2 regions of the Salipaludibacillus agaradhaerens genome follow, and region 2 is predicted to be linked to the other one. Evidence: predicted binding sites of a transcription regulator. Region 2 holds the regulator's gene; the other holds the start of a gene.
The links. The regulator CtsR, encoded in region 2, represses protease genes until heat stress. The targets are predictions, from matches to a motif close to ATGGTCAATAAAGGTCAAACA.
Positions count from the first base shown of each region.

Region 1 (8,965 bases), 910 kb from region 2:
TGGAAAAAGAAACTTCTCAACTTTAGTCAGTTGTAACAACTCGTTTTCTTTTCTCCTTGTCTTCCACTGGGTGCTGCGCTATTAAACACTCACACTAATTTCACCATTTTCCACGGTCACAGAGATGTTGGTAATGGCATCGTCCTCAAGAATTAAATCGGTGAGGCGGTCTTCCACTTGATCCTGTAAAGTGCGACGTAAAGGGCGCGCACCGAATGACGGGTGATAACCTAAATCTGCAAGCTTTTCTTTTGCTTCTGCTGAGACGTGAAGCGTCCTATTCTGCTCCGTTAATGTCGTTTGTAATTCGTCGAGCATGAGATCTACAATCATCATTAAATGGTCTTTCTCCAACTGTTTAAACTCAATAATCGCATCAAATCTATTAAGAAATTCTGGCTTAAAATAAGATGAGAGTGAGTCTAATAGAGAGGTTTGATTTAACGCTTCATTTGCTCCAAAACCGACTGTCACTTTTTTAGAACCAACACCGGCATTGCTTGTCATGATAATCACAGTGTCTTTAAAACTCACTGTCCGTCCTTGACTGTCAGTGAGACGGCCGTCCTCCATTATTTGCAAAAAGGCGTGTTGCACATCTGGATGGGCTTTTTCAATTTCATCCAGTAAGATAATGGAGTAAGGGTTTCTGCGAACTTTTTCTGTTAACTGCCCGGCTTCTTCATGTCCAACATAACCAGGAGGTGAACCGATTAATTTAGACACGGCATGTTTCTCCATATATTCACTCATGTCAAGACGGATCATCGCCTCTTTTGAGCCAAAGAGCTCTTCTGCTAATGATTTTGTCAATTCGGTTTTCCCCACGCCTGTAGGGCCAACGAATAGAAATGAGCCAATGGGACGATGTTTTGCTTTCAAGCCTGCGCGTGATCTTCGGACAGCTTTAGCTACTTTTTTCACAGCTTCTTCTTGACCGATCACTTTTTTATTTAGATTATCTACTAAGCTCTTCATTTTCGAAGCTTCAGTTTCTTGGAGTTTCCCTACTGGAATGCCTGTTTTTTTCTCAATAATGGCTTGAATTTGTGAGACGTCAACAACTGCTTTTGTATCTGTGTTTTTATTAAGTTGCTTTACAAGACGTTCTTCTTCATCCCGTAATTTAGCTGCTTGTTCATAATTTTCTTCTTTTAGTACAAGTTCTTTTTCTTTCATGATCTCATTAAGTCGTTGGTCAACCTCTCCTTGAGGTTGAGCTCCCGAAACAAGATTGGCTTTTGATCCCGCTTCATCAAGTAAATCGATCGCTTTGTCAGGTAGGAAACGATCTTGGATGTAACGATGTGACAGGTTCACACAAGCGGTAATAGCTTCAGCCGTATAGGAAACTTGATGGTAATCCTCATACTTCGCTTGAATCCCTTTCAAAATCGCTTCTGCTTCTTCAAGTGCAGGCTCATGCACCATCACAGGTTGAAAGCGCCGTTCAAGTGCCGCATCTTTTTCAATCGTTCGATATTCCTTTAAGGTTGTCGCTCCCACAACTTGTAATTCACCTCGTGCAAGTGCCGGTTTAAGAATGTTCCCTGCATCCATCGCTCCTTCTGCTGACCCTGCACCAACGACCTGATGGATTTCATCAATGAATAAAATAACATTTTTACGCTGTTGTAATTCAGCAATTAATTGTTTTAAACGCTCTTCAAATTGTCCTCGTATACCTGTGTTAGCAACGAGAGATGCCACATCAAGTAGATAGACCTCTTTATTTAGTAGTTTAGCAGGGACGTTTCCTTCACTTATTTTAAGGGCAAGCCCTTCAACGATCGCAGTTTTTCCAACTCCAGGCTCTCCGATAAGCACTGGATTATTTTTATTACGACGGTTAAGAATTTCAATCACACGCTCTACTTCTTCATCTCGTCCAATGACCGGGTCGATTAATCCTGTTTTTGCTGCATGGGTCACATTTTGACCTAGCTGATCAAGCACTCCCCCTCCACGGTTAGCTTGTTGCTCATCATATTGGTTAGCATTCATATTTGAAAAGCCAAATTGGTTAAATAAATCGTGTGGCATACCTCCTCCAAAATGGGATGGTATTTTATTTTCCGCCTGTAGCTTTTCAAAACACACACGGCATAAACGAAGCTGATGTTTCTCCTGATTCACCTGAATGTTCAATCCAACAGTAGCTCGCCTTTCTTGACATTGTTGACACATCATAGATATAACCTCCTTTTGACTTTGACTATCTTTGACCTTTTAACACTATTATAGTTTGACCTTTTTTGACTTTCAAGTCTTTTGCTTAAAAAATGTTATGAAAGGTCATTATAGTGATCATCGCAAGATCGTGTCGATAATTGCAGTTTATGTAGCTAATATTTTGCCAAAAAAAGAAGCTTCCGTGACGGCATGCCGACATGTTTTTTTAAAATAATGACTAGCTAGATGCAGGCGTTGAAAGGCACTACATGAAAAAGCGAGACAAGGATTCAAATCCTGTCTCGCTTCAAAGTATCCCTAATCTAGTTTCATCTCGCTATAAAGGCTTTACATTGAGGACATAATGATTTCATGTAGTCTTCAGGGATGATAACGTCGCATTGGTCACAGTGATGTTTTGAACTCTCATCAATTGATTTTTTAGTGTTTGATTTAATAATAAAGCTGATCACAATGGCCAAAACAGCTACAACAAGTACAATCGTTAATGCCGTCATCATAAGACCATCTCCCTTTTATGATTTTTTAGTCATACAAAAGGAAAGACTGCAGCAACTCCCCGCTACTTTCTATCATTAAATGAAAACCTCCCCCTCCTTTTTTGGAAAATATAGTATTCAGTTATCTCATACCCACTTCCAGGAATTATAATCCTTTATTTAATTTTTTTTACTTTGGAAACATTTTTTCCTTACAACGTGTTGGCTTTACTTATAAGGCATTTCGAACGATCCTTTTAAATCGGTTCTAAGGTTCTGTTTTTGTTTTCTCATCACTATTTAGAGCTTAGTTAATGGTCATGATTATGAGCGCATTCCCTAACCTGCTTGTAATACTAACTAACGATAACATCAACAGGTTCCTCTTTCTTTTTAAGAAAACTAATTAGCAGAAAGTAACTGTAGACTAACCAAAGACATGGATATCCCAAATAAAGTGCCCATTTTATACTAGATGGTAACCATACAAAAATGAATTCCCAATCTACGCCACTATAGAGGAGATAAGGTATTAAATAAATGCAATATGACAGAATCATCATCATGATAATGGAAGTTAAAACTTTCAATATACCCCTTTTACCTTTCTTATCTACGAATCTTCTTTTTGCTTTTAATTCTTTTATAGCCTTTATAGTTAACCATAACACTACAGTAATAACCATTATAGAAACAGAAATGATGGCTACTGCTATATAGTCCGCTATCATGTTCAGGTCTTTTATATTGCTACCATTATTATCTTCATCTAATAGGATTCGATTGATCCCATGACCAATATCCTCAACATAAGCTGAGTTAATATTACTTAAAACCGCAACACCAATCTTTTCTTCTGGTCTAAAGAGGATAAAAGATGAATAGTTGGGGTTATTTCCTCCATGGGATATTTCAACGCCTCCCTTTTGGTATACAAACCATCCACTGGCGTAGGAAGATCCATCTTGTAATTGTTCAACTCTACGATTAGCTATATGTGACTCTTCAATTACACGATTGCTAAATGTCGATTCCTTTAAGACACCCAGTTGAATTTTAAGCCATTTTTCCATATCCTTAGAATTTGTAATGATATACCCTGCCGGCTTATTCCCCTCATAATTAGGAGCATGATACACTCGGGGCTCCGTAAATAATTGTTTATAGCCTTGAGCCATTCTATCCTTTTCAAACTCATTACTATACATATAGGTGTTAGTTAATCCCATTGGATCTAATATATTTTTTGTGATAAATTCTTCATATTTGATACCAGATGTCTTTTCAATTAATAAGCCTAAAATATCATAATTGATAGTGGCATATTGAAACTTCTCTCCTGGCATGCTATCTAATTCTACTCCAACAAGCGTCTTTACAGTATCTTCAATGGCATTTTCCCCATCAGAAATAGGAATGTCACTTATAGTATTAAATGGAATTCCACTGGTTTGATAAAGTATATCTCTTACTGTAACGGTAGCTTCTTCTCCTTTATATGTCATACTTAACCCGGGTATATAGTCTGTTATAGGAGCATCAATATCTATAGTGCCGTTATCGACTAAAGTAAGAACCCCTAAGGCTGTAAAAGCCTTACTAGTAGAGCCTAATTCAAATAGGGTATCAGGAGTTATTTCTCTACCATTATCAATATCTGCATATCCAAATCCCCTCTGGTAAACTGTTTCATCCTCTTTTACAATAGTTACAGATAAACCTGGTATGTTTCCTTTTTCCATTTGCTTTTGTATAAATTCCTCTACTTTCTCTATGTTTTCATTGGATATATCCACTTCACTAGTGGCAGCGCTTATTTCTAGAGAAGAACTTAACAACAAACTCACAAACATAATGAAAGTAAAAACTTTCTTGGTTCTCATAATATCCTTCAATCTAAAATATGTCATCACAGTGGCCACATTTCTTTCGGATTAAGTTCGTACTGACCATTTTGTCTGTACATAAACTGACACATGACAAATTCTCTGCGTATCGTGGCATAGTCTTCATGATATTGTTTGATAAATGTATTGAGTTCATTTTCAGGATATATTTTGCCTATTTCTAATTTCTCCACTAAATATTCAAGGACAATTAGTTTCTTTTTCCGCTTAGCCGGCAATTCCTTAATCCGCCCATCGTGATCTAAGAAGTTTTTTAGGACAACCGCTTTTTCAGCATCCTCAATTGCTGGCATGTCCATCGCTGTTTCACTCCCTAATGTTAAGACAGCTTCAGCCATAGATGTGAGCTTCTTTTCATCTAAATAAAAATAAATGGTATTTTTTTCACGTCTTTCATAAATGACAGAAATCTCACGCAACTTAGCAATATGGTGGGAAATAGTCGGTGCTGTTAAGCCGAGTTTTCCTGCAATTGCTTGCCCGTGTAATGGTCCATCCTTCAGTAAGGCAATTATTCGTAAACGCGTTTTATCACCTAATGCTTTATGAAAATTAACAAGTCGATTCAATTGCATAAACATCCCTCCATCTAATTAGATTATAATCTAATTAGATGTTTTTTTCAACGACACTAATCTAGAAACGCACTCATTAAGGGATCGCCCGCCCTTAACAAACCATTTGACTTACACAAACACTTTTTCAATAAAATGCACCTTTATTCATGTCCTTTCACGACATATTAAAAACCCGCCTTAATGACGGGTCAATGGTTACGATTCTTTTTTATGATGAGGCTGTTTCCACTTAGGGATGAAACCTGTACTTTCTAACTCTTCATACCCTTTCTCAAAATGCTTAATAATCTTATCACCTTTTTCTTCGGTGAAAACACCAAACTCAACATATTTGTTAATAATGGTCCGTTGTTGTTCTAAGGCTTCTTTTTGTAAGGCTGACATTTCTTCTTGCTGTTCCTCTGTAAGCGTGATTTCTTCTGTCTGCTCATTTTCTTCCGCTGACGCTTCTAAGGTAAGGAAACTCTCAGCTCCAACCGATAGAACGAGTGCTGCCATCATACTTAATACAACTTTACGCATCAATTATCTTCTCCTTATGTATAGTTTAGTTGTAGTGTGTACGAAACAACGGTATTTATCCGCACATTTTTTATCGTGGCTCCAAATTATTTATTGCGCCACCTAAGCGTACGCATCATGTTAAGCCCTAAAAGAGAGACTCATCTCTTACGTAGAAGATACGGTGATTACCTCTACAACGCGCTTTATTTAAGGATGTTTTCTTAACAGGCTACCACTGTATGTGTTTTATTTTTACTTAAAGATGTACTGTTTCACTACCATTATATTAATTCAAATTAATATTTGTAATGTTTTTTTGTTACAAAGAAAATATCCTTTATAATGGATAAGTCAGGTGGTAAGCCCATCAAAATATAATAAAAAGGACTAACGCATGGATAAGATTATACGAAAAAGGAAATAAACTGCCACTCAGACGAAGAATGACCCGCGAGTGGCGGGGAAAAGGATATTATGCGACACTCACATGAAATACGTGCCGCGAGTGGCGGGAAAAGGGATATTATGCGACACTCACATGAAATATGTGCCGCGAGTGGCGGGGAAAAGGATATTATGCGACACTCACATGAAATACGTGCCGCGAGTGGCGGGAAAAGGGATATTATGCGACACTCACATGAAATATGTGCCGCGAGTGGCGGGAAAAAGGATATTATGCGACACTCACATGAAATACGTGCCGCGAGTGGCGGGAAAAAGGATATTATGCGACACTCACATGGAATACGTGCCGCGAGTGGCGGGAAAAAGGATATTATGCGACACTCACATGAAATATGTGCCGTATATACTTATACGAAGGACAATTCAAGCTAATTTATTTTATCTCCTATAATTCAATCAACCTATTACCGCTCACTAAAAAAGGGGCTCTGTCAGAAGCCCCCCTCAATTGTTTTTTACACTTATTCTTTTACTTGGTGGGCGATGTCTCTGCGGTAAAAGAGTCCTTCCCACGCACTTGTTGCTAGAACATCGTATGTGTGTTGCAAAGCTTCTGAGATGGTAGGAGCCATCGTGGATAGGAGCAGAACACGGCCGCCGTTTGTCTGCCAATCTTCCCCGCTTTTTTTGCTCCCAGCATGAAACCAGTGTTGACGTTCAGGCACGTTTGTTTTCGGAAAAGTAAAGACAGTGCCTTTGTCATAAGTTCCTGGATAACCTTCAGACGCTAACACAACGCCAACGCAAGCGTCATCGGACCACTTCAAGTCCATGTCATGACCGGCCATGACACGCTCAATGACCTCTACTAAATCGGACTGCAACCGCGGTAAGATCACCTGTGTTTCAGGATCACCAAAACGGGCGTTAAATTCGATGACTTTAGGGCCGTCGGCTGTTATCATCAAGCCTCCATACAAAATACCAGTAAACGGGACACCTTCGTCAACCATCGCTTCTGCCATCGGTCGTAGCACAGCTTCCTCTGCTTCTTTCAACCACTGACCATCTAAATGAGGCACTGGTGAATAGGCTCCCATACCACCGGTGTTCGGACCTGCATCTCCGTCATATGCTCGTTTATGATCTTGGGCGGTCACCATCGGAATAACGGTACGTCCATGAACAAATGCCATATAAGAGAGCTCTTCTCCTCGAAGACACTCTTCAATCACAACAGAAGCACCAGCTTCACCAAATTTTCGTCCTGCCATCATATCATCTAACGCTGCTAACGCGTCATCGACTGTTTCAGCTACGACAACACCCTTTCCAGCTGCCAACCCATCTGCTTTCACGACGATTGGCGCTCCTTGCTGTTGTACATACGCTTTTGCTTCATCTAAATCAGTGAACGTTTCAAAGGTAGCTGTAGGAATCCCGTACTTTTTCATAATATCTTTAGCAAATTGCTTACTGCCTTCAATTTGAGCCGCGGCTTTTGTCGGTCCAAATACGGTTAAGCCTGCTGCTTGAAAATCATCCACAAGCCCTGCAACTAGCGGAGCTTCAGGCCCTACCATCGTAAGTGACACCTCTTCACGTTTTGCTAGCTCAATTAACGCCTTATGATCCGTTTCTGAAATGGCGACGGAACGACATCCTTGCTCTTCATTAATGGCGTCGCTTCCCGGAGCCACAAAGACTTCAGTTACTCGTTTAGAGCGAGCGAACGCCCATGCAAGAGCATGTTCACGCCCGCCACTGCCTATGACTAACACCTTCATGTCCAGTCATCCCCTTTTTTAATGTTTAAAGTGGCGCACACCGGTAAATACCATCGCGATGCCATATTTATCAGCCATATCAATAGACTCTTGGTCACGTTTTGAACCGCCAGGCTGAATGATCGCTTTAATACCTGCTTGGCCAGCCGCTTCCACTGTGTCACTCATAGGGAAGAACGCATCTGACGCCATGACCGAACCTTCCGCTTTATCTCCTGCTTGTTCAAGGGCAATTTTAGCCGCTCCTACACGGTTCATTTGACCTGCACCTACACCGATCGTCATATCATCTTTAGCCAGTACAATGGCGTTTGATTTTACATGCTTAACGACCTTCCAAGCAAGTTTGATTTGTTCTAGTTCATTATCAGATGGCTTACGTTTTGTAGGAATGGTCACTTCCACATCCTCATAGCTTAACGTGTCTGTTTCTTGCATAAGTGCTCCACCAGACACGGTTGTCATCCGTTGTTCGATCGGTTGATCTGATGACAAGTCTACTGTGAGCAAACGGAGGTTTTTCTTTTCCGTTAATACGGCTAAAGCGGCTTTTGAAAAGCTCGGAGCGATAATTATTTCTAGGAAAATCTCTTTCATTTTTAACGCCGTCTCTTCATCCACTTCACGGTTACATGCAATGATACCACCAAAAATAGAGGTTGGATCAGCGTCGTATGCTTTCGTATAGGCATCAAAAATCGAGCTGCCAATCCCTACACCACACGGGTTCATATGTTTGATTGCAGCTACTGCTGGTCCATTAAAGTCTCGGATAACAGCTAGGGCCGCATCCGCATCATTAATGTTGTTATAGGAAAGTTCCTTGCCGTGCAGCTGTTCTGCTCGTGCGATGGAAACTGGATTTCCGAGCGGACGTTCATAAAATGCCGCCTGCTGGTGTGGGTTTTCCCCATAACGAAGCATTTGCTTACGGTTATAAGTGACGGTTAATTTTTCAGGGGCTTCCTCTCCTACATGGTTTGTTAAGTATTCGCCGATAAGGGCATCATAAGCTGCTGTATGTCTGAACGCTTTCGCGGCCAGCTTCGTTTTACGTTCGTCAGACAGCTTCCCATCAAGCGTTTTTAACTCCTCCAACACGACACTGT
Region 1 covers NZ_KV917378.1:1,831,317-1,840,281, forward strand. Annotated here, with positions in the region: gene BK581_RS08705 (ATP-dependent Clp protease ATP-binding subunit) at 82-2,190, opposite strand; gene BK581_RS08710 (hypothetical protein) at 2,502-2,693, opposite strand; gene BK581_RS08715 (serine hydrolase domain-containing protein) at 3,029-4,582, opposite strand; gene BK581_RS08720 (DUF2087 domain-containing protein) at 4,582-5,154, opposite strand; gene BK581_RS08725 (DUF2680 domain-containing protein) at 5,353-5,679, opposite strand; gene purD (phosphoribosylamine--glycine ligase) at 6,591-7,856, opposite strand; gene purH (bifunctional phosphoribosylaminoimidazolecarboxamide formyltransferase/IMP cyclohydrolase) at 7,875-8,965, opposite strand, start outside.
Region 1: the regulator CtsR is predicted to act here: its motif matches at 2,243-2,263, upstream of BK581_RS08705 (ATP-dependent Clp protease ATP-binding subunit).

Region 2 (8,965 bases):
AGCCGCAGTGAACAGGCCCAAACGACTGTTTATCAAAAACACAGGTCTCTGCGAAGCCGCAAGGCGAAGTATAGGGGCTGACACCTGCCCGGTGCTGGAAGGTTAAGAGGAGGGGTTATCCCTTACGGGAGAAGCTCTGAATTGAAGCCCCAGTAAACGGCGGCCGTAACTATAACGGTCCTAAGGTAGCGAAATTCCTTGTCGGGTAAGTTCCGACCCGCACGAAAGGTGCAACGATTTGGGCACTGTCTCAACGAGAGACCCGGTGAAATTATATTACCTGTGAAGATGCAGGTTACCCGCGACAGGACGGAAAGACCCCATGGAGCTTTACTGTAGCTTGATATTGGATTTTGGTACAGCTTGTACAGGATAGGTAGGAGCCTTGGAAGCCGGAGCGCCAGCTTCGGTGGAGGCATTGGTGGGATACTACCCTGGCTGTACTGGAATTCTAACCTCGAACCGTGATCCGGTTCAGGGACAGTGTCAGGTGGGCAGTTTGACTGGGGCGGTCGCCTCCTAAAAGGTAACGGAGGCGCCCAAAGGTTCCCTCAGAATGGTTGGAAATCATTCGTAGAGTGCAAAGGCATAAGGGAGCTTGACTGCGAGACCTACAAGTCGAGCAGGGACGAAAGTCGGGCTTAGTGATCCGGCGGCACCGTATGGAAGGGCCGTCGCTCAACGGATAAAAGCTACCCTGGGGATAACAGGCTAATCTCCCCCAAGAGTCCACATCGACGGGGAGGTTTGGCACCTCGATGTCGGCTCGTCGCATCCTGGGGCTGAAGTAGGTCCCAAGGGTTGGGCTGTTCGCCCATTAAAGCGGCACGCGAGCTGGGTTCAGAACGTCGTGAGACAGTTCGGTCCCTATCCGTCGCGGGCGCAGGAAATTTGAGAGGAGCTGTCCTTAGTACGAGAGGACCGGGATGGACACACCGCTGGTGTACCAGTTGTTCCGCCAGGAGCATGGCTGGGTAGCTACGTGTGGCAGGGATAAGTGCTGAAAGCATCTAAGCATGAAGCCCCCCTCAAGATGAGATTTCCCATCACTTTATGTGAGTAAGATCCCTCAGAGAAGATGAGGTTGATAGGTCTCGGGTGGACGCATGGCAACATGTGGAGCTGAGAGATACTAATCGATCGAGGGCTTAACCAAAAGCAAGTCGTCTTTTCTCTAAGACATGATGTCCTATCAGTCCCGTTATCCAGTTTTGAAAGGTCGATAAGACCTTGATATGTTCAGTGACAATCGCGGAGAGGTCACACCCGTTCCCATGCCGAACACGGTAGTTAAGCTCTCCAGCGCCGATGATAGTTGGGGGCTCTCCCCCTGTGAAAGTAGGACGTCGCTGAGCGACTAAAGACATTCTCTTATGAGGATGTCTTTTTTGTATGTATAGAATGATGCGCTGATACGAGGGATTGGAAGGACAAGCAGGTCGAGGAAGCAAGAGAGGGAAGCGCGGAGTGCCCTATGGGCATGAGCACTGGACGAATGTAGGTGACGAAGAGATGCGCCGTTCAGCCAATCCCGCAGAGCGCCGAAGAAAGGTGGAGGCGTCCCCCTGTGAAAGTAGGACGTTGCTGAGCGACTAAGGACATTCTTTTAGGAGAATGTTCTTTTTTTATATAACATTGATACGCTAAGTACGATCCTTAACAGAAAAGAGGATGGTTCTTATAAATTATGATTAAGATTAAATCCGATTTATTTAAAAAGGTAAAGGGTAATGAAGTTTAAGTTGAATAATAATGACTCACAGGAATGAACGTTATTGTAAAAGGGGGACCAGCAAATGTTTGAAAATGATTTAACTATTATGATAGTAAGGTTAATAACCGCCGCTATTTTAGGTGGGTTAATTGGAGTTGAAAGGGAGTTTCATCAGCATCCGGCGGGATTTCGAACACATTTATTAGTAAGTGTAGGTTCTTGTTTAATAATGCTCCTCGCCTTTTACGGTTTTGAAGAGTATATTATTGAAAATAAAAATGTGGTTACATTTGATCCATCTCGTCTTGCTTCTTATGTGGTCTCGGGAATAGGCTTTTTAGGAGCAGGAACAATTTTAGTGCAAGGCTATACGGTGAGAGGCTTAACGACAGCTGCTTCTATTTGGGTCGTGGCGGCAATTGGATTGACTGTAGGCGCTGGTATGTATGAGCCTGCCATTATAACAACGTGTCTTGTCATATTAAGTTTATTTCTTTTAGGTAAGGCCCCTTTTAGGTTTGGAGGAGAACAAGATCCAAAATATCAACTTATAATTTTAACAGAGGGAAAATATGTGAAGTTAAATGAATTAGTGAGAACAATAGAAGGACATGAAATAAAATTAAAAGGGATAATATCGGAGAAGAAAAAAAGTAGCGAATATGAAAAGTCGTTGATTGAATATCGGTTTTTAGTGGAATATAAAGAGGGGGCTAGCTTAAACAACATGACAGAGGAATTACATCAGTTTGACTTTATACATCGCATTACAATTAAATGTGAATAGAATGAAAAAGTAAAATAATGACGATTATAACTAATGATTAGAGCAAATAAGTTGCGTGATTTATAAAAAACGTTATAATATAATTAAAGTCAAATATAGTCAAAGTCAGAATGGTGCAATAGATAAAGGAATTACATAGATTATTTATGAATAACCTTAGGTTGATATCAAAGCTTTTAGTGGAGGAGGGGGCCAGATGAGAAATATATCGGATATTATCGAGCACTATCTTAAAAATACAATTGAAAAAACGAAGCAAGAAGTTATCGAAGTTAAACGCAGTGAGTTAGCAGAGCAATTTGATTGTGTGCCTTCTCAAATTAACTATGTCATTCGAACACGTTTCACTGTGGAAAAGGGGTATATGGTTGAAAGTAAGCGTGGAGGCGGCGGCTACATACGAATAATTAAAGTCAAGGCAGCCAACCAGCTTGCCCTATTTGACCAATTAATCGAGTTGATTGGTCACGGTGTATCTCAAACGGCTGCTACTAATATTGTTATGAGGCTATTTGAAGAAGGGGCTATTACTAAAAGAGAAGCGAATATTATGCAAAGTGCTTTAGATAGAGAGGTCCTTCATATACAACTCCCGTTCAGGGATGAATTACGGGCAACTATTTTGAAAGCAATGCTCACTACTTTAAAGTATAAAGAACATGATTAATTTAATTGGGGAGGGATTAACATGCTTTGTCAAGAATGCCAACAGCGTCCAGCAAGCCTGCATTTCACAAAGATTATAAATGGTGAAAAGACAGAATTTCATATTTGCGAAACGTGCGCGAAAGACAAAGGGGAGTATATCCCTGGTTCTAATAGTTTTTCTATTCACCAGTTGTTATCAGGTCTTCTGGATGCGGATCAACCATTTTCCTCAACAAAAAAGCAATCATTTGATACACCACGTCCTGAGTTAAAATGTACACATTGCGGTATGACATATCAAAAGTTCGCTGAATTAGGAAGGTTTGGATGTGCGGAGTGCTATAAAAGCTTTGATGAAAAGCTAGACCCTGTTTTTAAACGTATTCATGGAGGGAATGCTAGTCACCAAGGTAAAATACCTAAACGAAAAGGGAAAGACTTACATGTTCATCGCGAATTAGAAGAATTAAAAGAACGATTAAAAGAGTTGATTGAAAATGAAGCTTTTGAAGAAGCGGCGGAAACAAGAGATCGGATACGCTCTCTAGAAACAACCCTGCATAAAAAGGGGGGTGAATAACCATGTCCCTAGAATCATTTATTAGTCAGGCGGTTAGTCCTTGGATGAAAAATGAAGGACCAGATGCAGATATTGTCATAAGTAGCCGTGTTAGATTGGCTAGAAACTTACAAAACGTTCCTTTTCCAATATTAGCAACTGAAGAGCAGTTGCAAGGTATTCAACATCAAGTGGACCATAAATTTGCTAACCATTCTCATCGTCAGTTTGGCCAATTAGAACTTCTAAAAATGAATGATTTGAAAGAAAATGAAAAAAGAGTTTTAATGGAGAAACATTTAATTAGTCCTAATCTTGCTAACAGTGCAAAAGAAGGGGCAGTCCTTCTAAGTGAAGATGAGTCTTTAAGCGTTATGATTAATGAAGAGGATCATTTTAGAATTCAGTGCTTATTATCAGGTTTCCAGCTAGATGAAGTTTTAAAATTTGCAAATAGTATGGACGACTGGATGGAGGAAAAACTTGATTTTGGATTTGATGAAAGAAGAGGGTACCTTACAAGCTGTCCTACTAATGTAGGGACTGGTTTAAGGTCTTCAGTCATGATGCATCTGCCAGCTCTAGTCCTTACCAAAAATCTTAACAGAATATTACCAGCCATTAATCAATTAGGTCTTGTCGTACGTGGGATTTATGGGGAAGGTAGTGAGGCACTGGGTAACCTGTTTCAAATCTCTAACCAGACAACACTTGGAAAATCTGAACAAGATATTGTTGAGGATTTAAGAAGTGTTGTAAAACAATTAATACAACATGAACGGGCAGCTAGAGAGTTATTAAGTGAAGAATCGCAAAATCAGCTTGAAGATAGAATTTATCGGTCATATGGTATCTTGTCATATAGTAGAAGTATGGAATCAAAAGAAGCCATGCAACGATTGTCCGATGTAAGACTAGGTATTGATATAGGAGTCATAAAAGATGTAAATGGCAAGATTTTAAATGAATTAATGATATTGACCCAACCGGGTTTTCTACAGCAATATGCAGGTGAACAGTTAGGGACCTCTCAGCGTGACGAACGCAGAGCGGCCATTATTAGAGAACGATTAAAACTTGAAGGAGATATTTAATTAATTTATGGAGGTGTCTATATATGATGTTTGGAAGATTTACAGAACGCGCGCAAAAGGTTTTAGCATTAGCTCAAGAAGAAGCTGGCCGATTAGGTCATAGCAATATAGGAACTGAGCATATTTTGCTTGGTTTAGTAAGTGAAGGAGAAGGGATTGCTGCTAAGGCGCTTTCAGCTTTAGGGTTGGGTTCAGAAAAAATCCAAGTTGAAGTGGAGAATTTAATCGGTAAAGGAGAAGAAACAACTAAACAGATTCACTACACGCCAAGAGCGAAGAAGGTCATAGAATTATCGATGGATGAGGCGAGAAAACTTGGACATTCTTATGTAGGGACTGAGCATATTTTATTAGGGTTGATTCGTGAGGGAGAAGGTGTGGCAGCACGTGTTCTTAACAATTTAGGCGTTAGCTTAAATAAAGCACGGCAGCAGGTGCTACAGCTTTTAGGTTCAAGTGAATCAGCTAATAGTCAGCAGCAAGCAGGTGGAGGAACGGGGGCTACAAATGCTAGCACACCGACACTTGATAGTCTTGCAAGGGATTTAACGGCAATAGCTAAAGAAGATCAAATTGATCCGGTGATTGGAAGATCAAAAGAAATTGAACGCGTTATTCAAATCCTTAGCCGACGTACTAAAAATAATCCAGTATTAATAGGGGAACCTGGTGTTGGTAAAACAGCTATTGCTGAAGGGCTTGCGCAACAAATTATTAATAATGAAGTACCAGAGACTCTTAGAAACAAACGAGTTATGACGCTAGATATGGGGACCGTAGTAGCAGGAACCAAATATCGGGGAGAGTTTGAAGACCGCTTGAAAAAAGTGATGGAAGAGATTCGGCAAGCGGGAAATGTTATTCTCTTTATTGATGAACTTCATACGTTAATTGGTGCAGGTGGAGCTGAGGGCGCCATTGATGCATCTAACATTCTAAAGCCGTCTCTTGCTCGAGGAGAGTTACAGTGTATCGGTGCCACAACACTTGATGAATACAGAAAATACATTGAAAAGGATTCTGCCCTTGAGCGACGCTTCCAACCGATTCAAGTAGATGAGCCGACAACAGATGAATCTATTCAGATTTTAAGCGGGTTAAGAGATCGTTATGAAGCCCACCATCGTGTCACTATTACGGATGATGCAATCGAAGCGGCTGTACAATTATCAGATCGCTATATATCAGACAGATTTTTGCCGGATAAAGCCATTGATTTAATAGATGAAGCGGCCTCAAAAGTGCGACTTAGATCTTATACAGCTCCGCCTAACTTAAAGGAGAAAGAGCACAATCTTGAAGAACTTCGTAAGGAAAAGGATGCAGCTGTGCAAAGCCAAGAATTTGAGAAAGCAGCCTCTTTAAGAGATAAGGAACAAAAGCTACGCGAAGAACTAGATTCCTTAAAAAATGAATGGAAAGAAAAGCAAGGACAAGAAGATTCAGAAGTGACGACGGAAGATATCGCATCTGTTGTCTCTACGTGGACGGGGGTGCCAGTAAGTAAACTAGCCGAAGAAGAAACAGACCGTCTTCTTCGAATGGAAGAGATCCTTCATAATCGAGTTATTGGACAGAACGAGGCAGTTGAAGCTGTTTCAAAAGCCATTCGTCGTGCTCGTGCCGGTCTCAAAGATCCAAAACGTCCGATCGGCTCATTTATTTTCCTTGGACCAACAGGTGTAGGTAAGACAGAATTGGCAAGGGCTGTTGCTGAATCGTTGTTCGGTGATGAAGACGCGATTATTCGTATTGACATGTCCGAATTTATGGAAAAACATACGACAAGCCGCTTAGTCGGTTCACCTCCTGGGTATGTAGGTCATGAAGAAGGTGGACAGTTGACTGAAAAGGTCCGTCGCAAACCTTACTCAGTAATATTACTGGACGAAGTTGAAAAGGCGCATCCAGAAGTATTTAATATATTACTTCAAGTACTAGAAGACGGCTTCTTAACAGACTCTAAAGGGCGTCGGGTTGATTTCCGCAACACAGCCATAATTATGACATCAAACGTAGGCGCAAGTGTACTGAGACAAGAAAAAAGTCTAGGATTTACTGCACACCGCTTTGGAGAAGATTATAAAGACATGAAAGGTAAGGTTATGGGCGAATTGAAGAAAAGCTTCCGCCCAGAGTTCCTAAACCGTATAGACGAAATTATTGTGTTCCACTCTCTTGAGAAAGAGCACATCAAAGAAATTGTGACCCTTATGGCCAATGAACTGCAAAAACGCTTAGCAGACCAGGATATTAACTTTGAATTAACAGAAAAAGCAAAAGCGAAAATTGCCGATGAAGGATTTGATCCTGAATACGGTGCTCGCCCATTGCGCCGTGCTTTACAAAAGCAAGTTGAAGATCGATTGTCCGAGGAACTTCTTAGAGGTAAGTTAGCCAAAGGTCAATCGGTAGCCATTGACGTTAAAGATGATGAGTATGTTGTCGTCTCAAAAAAGCCGAGGAAATCTAAAGCTAAATCATAATTTATGAAAAGGAAAAGTGAGATTCTGCCACCCGATTAAAGACTTCTGACATATAGATTTTACGTTAGTGTTATAAAGACGGAAAGGGGGAAGTTCTTAAATTAAGAAACTTCTCCTTTTTACTTCATAATTATTATAAATCGTACATAATGATAAAACCCGGATTAAACTAACGGCCCTATAAACCATTTTTACGTGCTAAAATGATACCCACATAGTTTATTTTTTAAAGGAGTCGGTCAACGAATGGCGAAGAGAAAAACTAAATTCGTGTGTCAAGATTGTGGTTACGAATCCACCCGATGGATGGGGAAATGCCCTGGCTGCCAAAATTGGAATACACTCGTTGAAGAAATTGAATCAGATTCATCGGCCCCAAAACGGGGATTCTCAACAGGAGAAAAACGAACGGTAAAACCAGAACCTATTACTGCTATTGAACGCACCGAAGAACCTCGTATAAGCACTTATATTAATGAATTAAACCGTGTACTAGGTGGCGGAATTGTGCCTGGATCACTTGTTTTAGTTGGAGGCGATCCGGGTATTGGAAAATCGACGCTTTTATTGCAAGTTTCCTCTACTCTTTCCGAACGTAAACAACGCGTTCTCTATATTTCAGGCGAGGAATCAACAAAGCAGACGAAATTACGTGCTGACCGACTTGGCATCGGCAATGATCAATTATTTGTTTTAGCAGAAACAGATGTAGATAACATTGAAAAAGTGATCGAAGAAATGAAGCCATCATTAGTTATAATTGATTCTATCCAAACCGTATATTTAGAAAGTATCACAAGTGCTCCTGGGAGTGTTTCTCAAGTAAGAGAATGTACCTCAGCATTTATGCGTATTGCAAAAACAAAAGGCATTGCCATTTTTCTTGTAGGGCATGTCACAAAACAAGGTTCTATTGCAGGTCCTCGTATTCTCGAACATATGGTTGACTCTGTCTTATACTTCGAAGGTGAACGTCATCATACGTACCGCATACTTCGCGCAGTGAAAAATCGCTTCGGCTCCACAAATGAAATTGGTATTTTTGAAATGAAAGAAGAAGGACTTGAAGAAGTACTAAACCCGTCGGAGATATTTCTGGAAGAACGATCCACAGGAGCAGCTGGCTCAGCAGTGGTGGCTTCTATGGAAGGAACGCGACCGGTTTTAGTAGAAATACAATCACTTATCTCACCTACAAGCTTCGGTAATCCTCGGCGTATGGCAACAGGTATTGACCATAATCGAATTTCTCTTATCATGGCTGTACTTGAAAAAAGAGTAGGAATGATGCTTCAGAATCATGATGCGTATGTCAAAGTAGCAGGGGGCGTCAGGCTTGATGAGCCGTCCATCGACTTGGCTATAGCAGTTTCAATTGCCTCGAGTTTCCGTGATGCACCAACTGCTCCAGCGGATGCGATTGTAGGGGAAGTAGGGTTAACCGGAGAAGTGAGAAGAGTGACACGGATTGAACAACGGGTTAATGAAGCGGTAAAACTGGGATTTAAACGTGTGATCATTCCTAAAAAAAATGAAGGGGGTTGGACGATCCCTTCAGGTATAGAAGTGACAGGCGTAAGTAGTGTGAATGAAGCGATTGACGTGACTTTAGGAGGGGTATCCAGTGGATCACCAAAGTTTGAACTATAAAGCCGGTTTTATCGCCAATGTGCTAAA
Region 2 covers NZ_KV917378.1:2,737,502-2,746,466, reverse strand. Annotated here, with positions in the region: rRNA gene BK581_RS12855 (23S ribosomal RNA) at 1-1,156, shown strand, start outside; rRNA gene rrf (5S ribosomal RNA) at 1,239-1,355, shown strand; gene BK581_RS12845 (MgtC/SapB family protein) at 1,797-2,501, shown strand; gene BK581_RS12840 (CtsR family transcriptional regulator) at 2,698-3,168, shown strand; gene BK581_RS12835 (UvrB/UvrC motif-containing protein) at 3,190-3,729, shown strand; gene BK581_RS12830 (protein arginine kinase) at 3,732-4,802, shown strand; gene clpC (ATP-dependent protease ATP-binding subunit ClpC) at 4,826-7,288, shown strand; gene radA (DNA repair protein RadA) at 7,535-8,938, shown strand; gene disA (DNA integrity scanning diadenylate cyclase DisA) at 8,913-8,965, shown strand, end outside.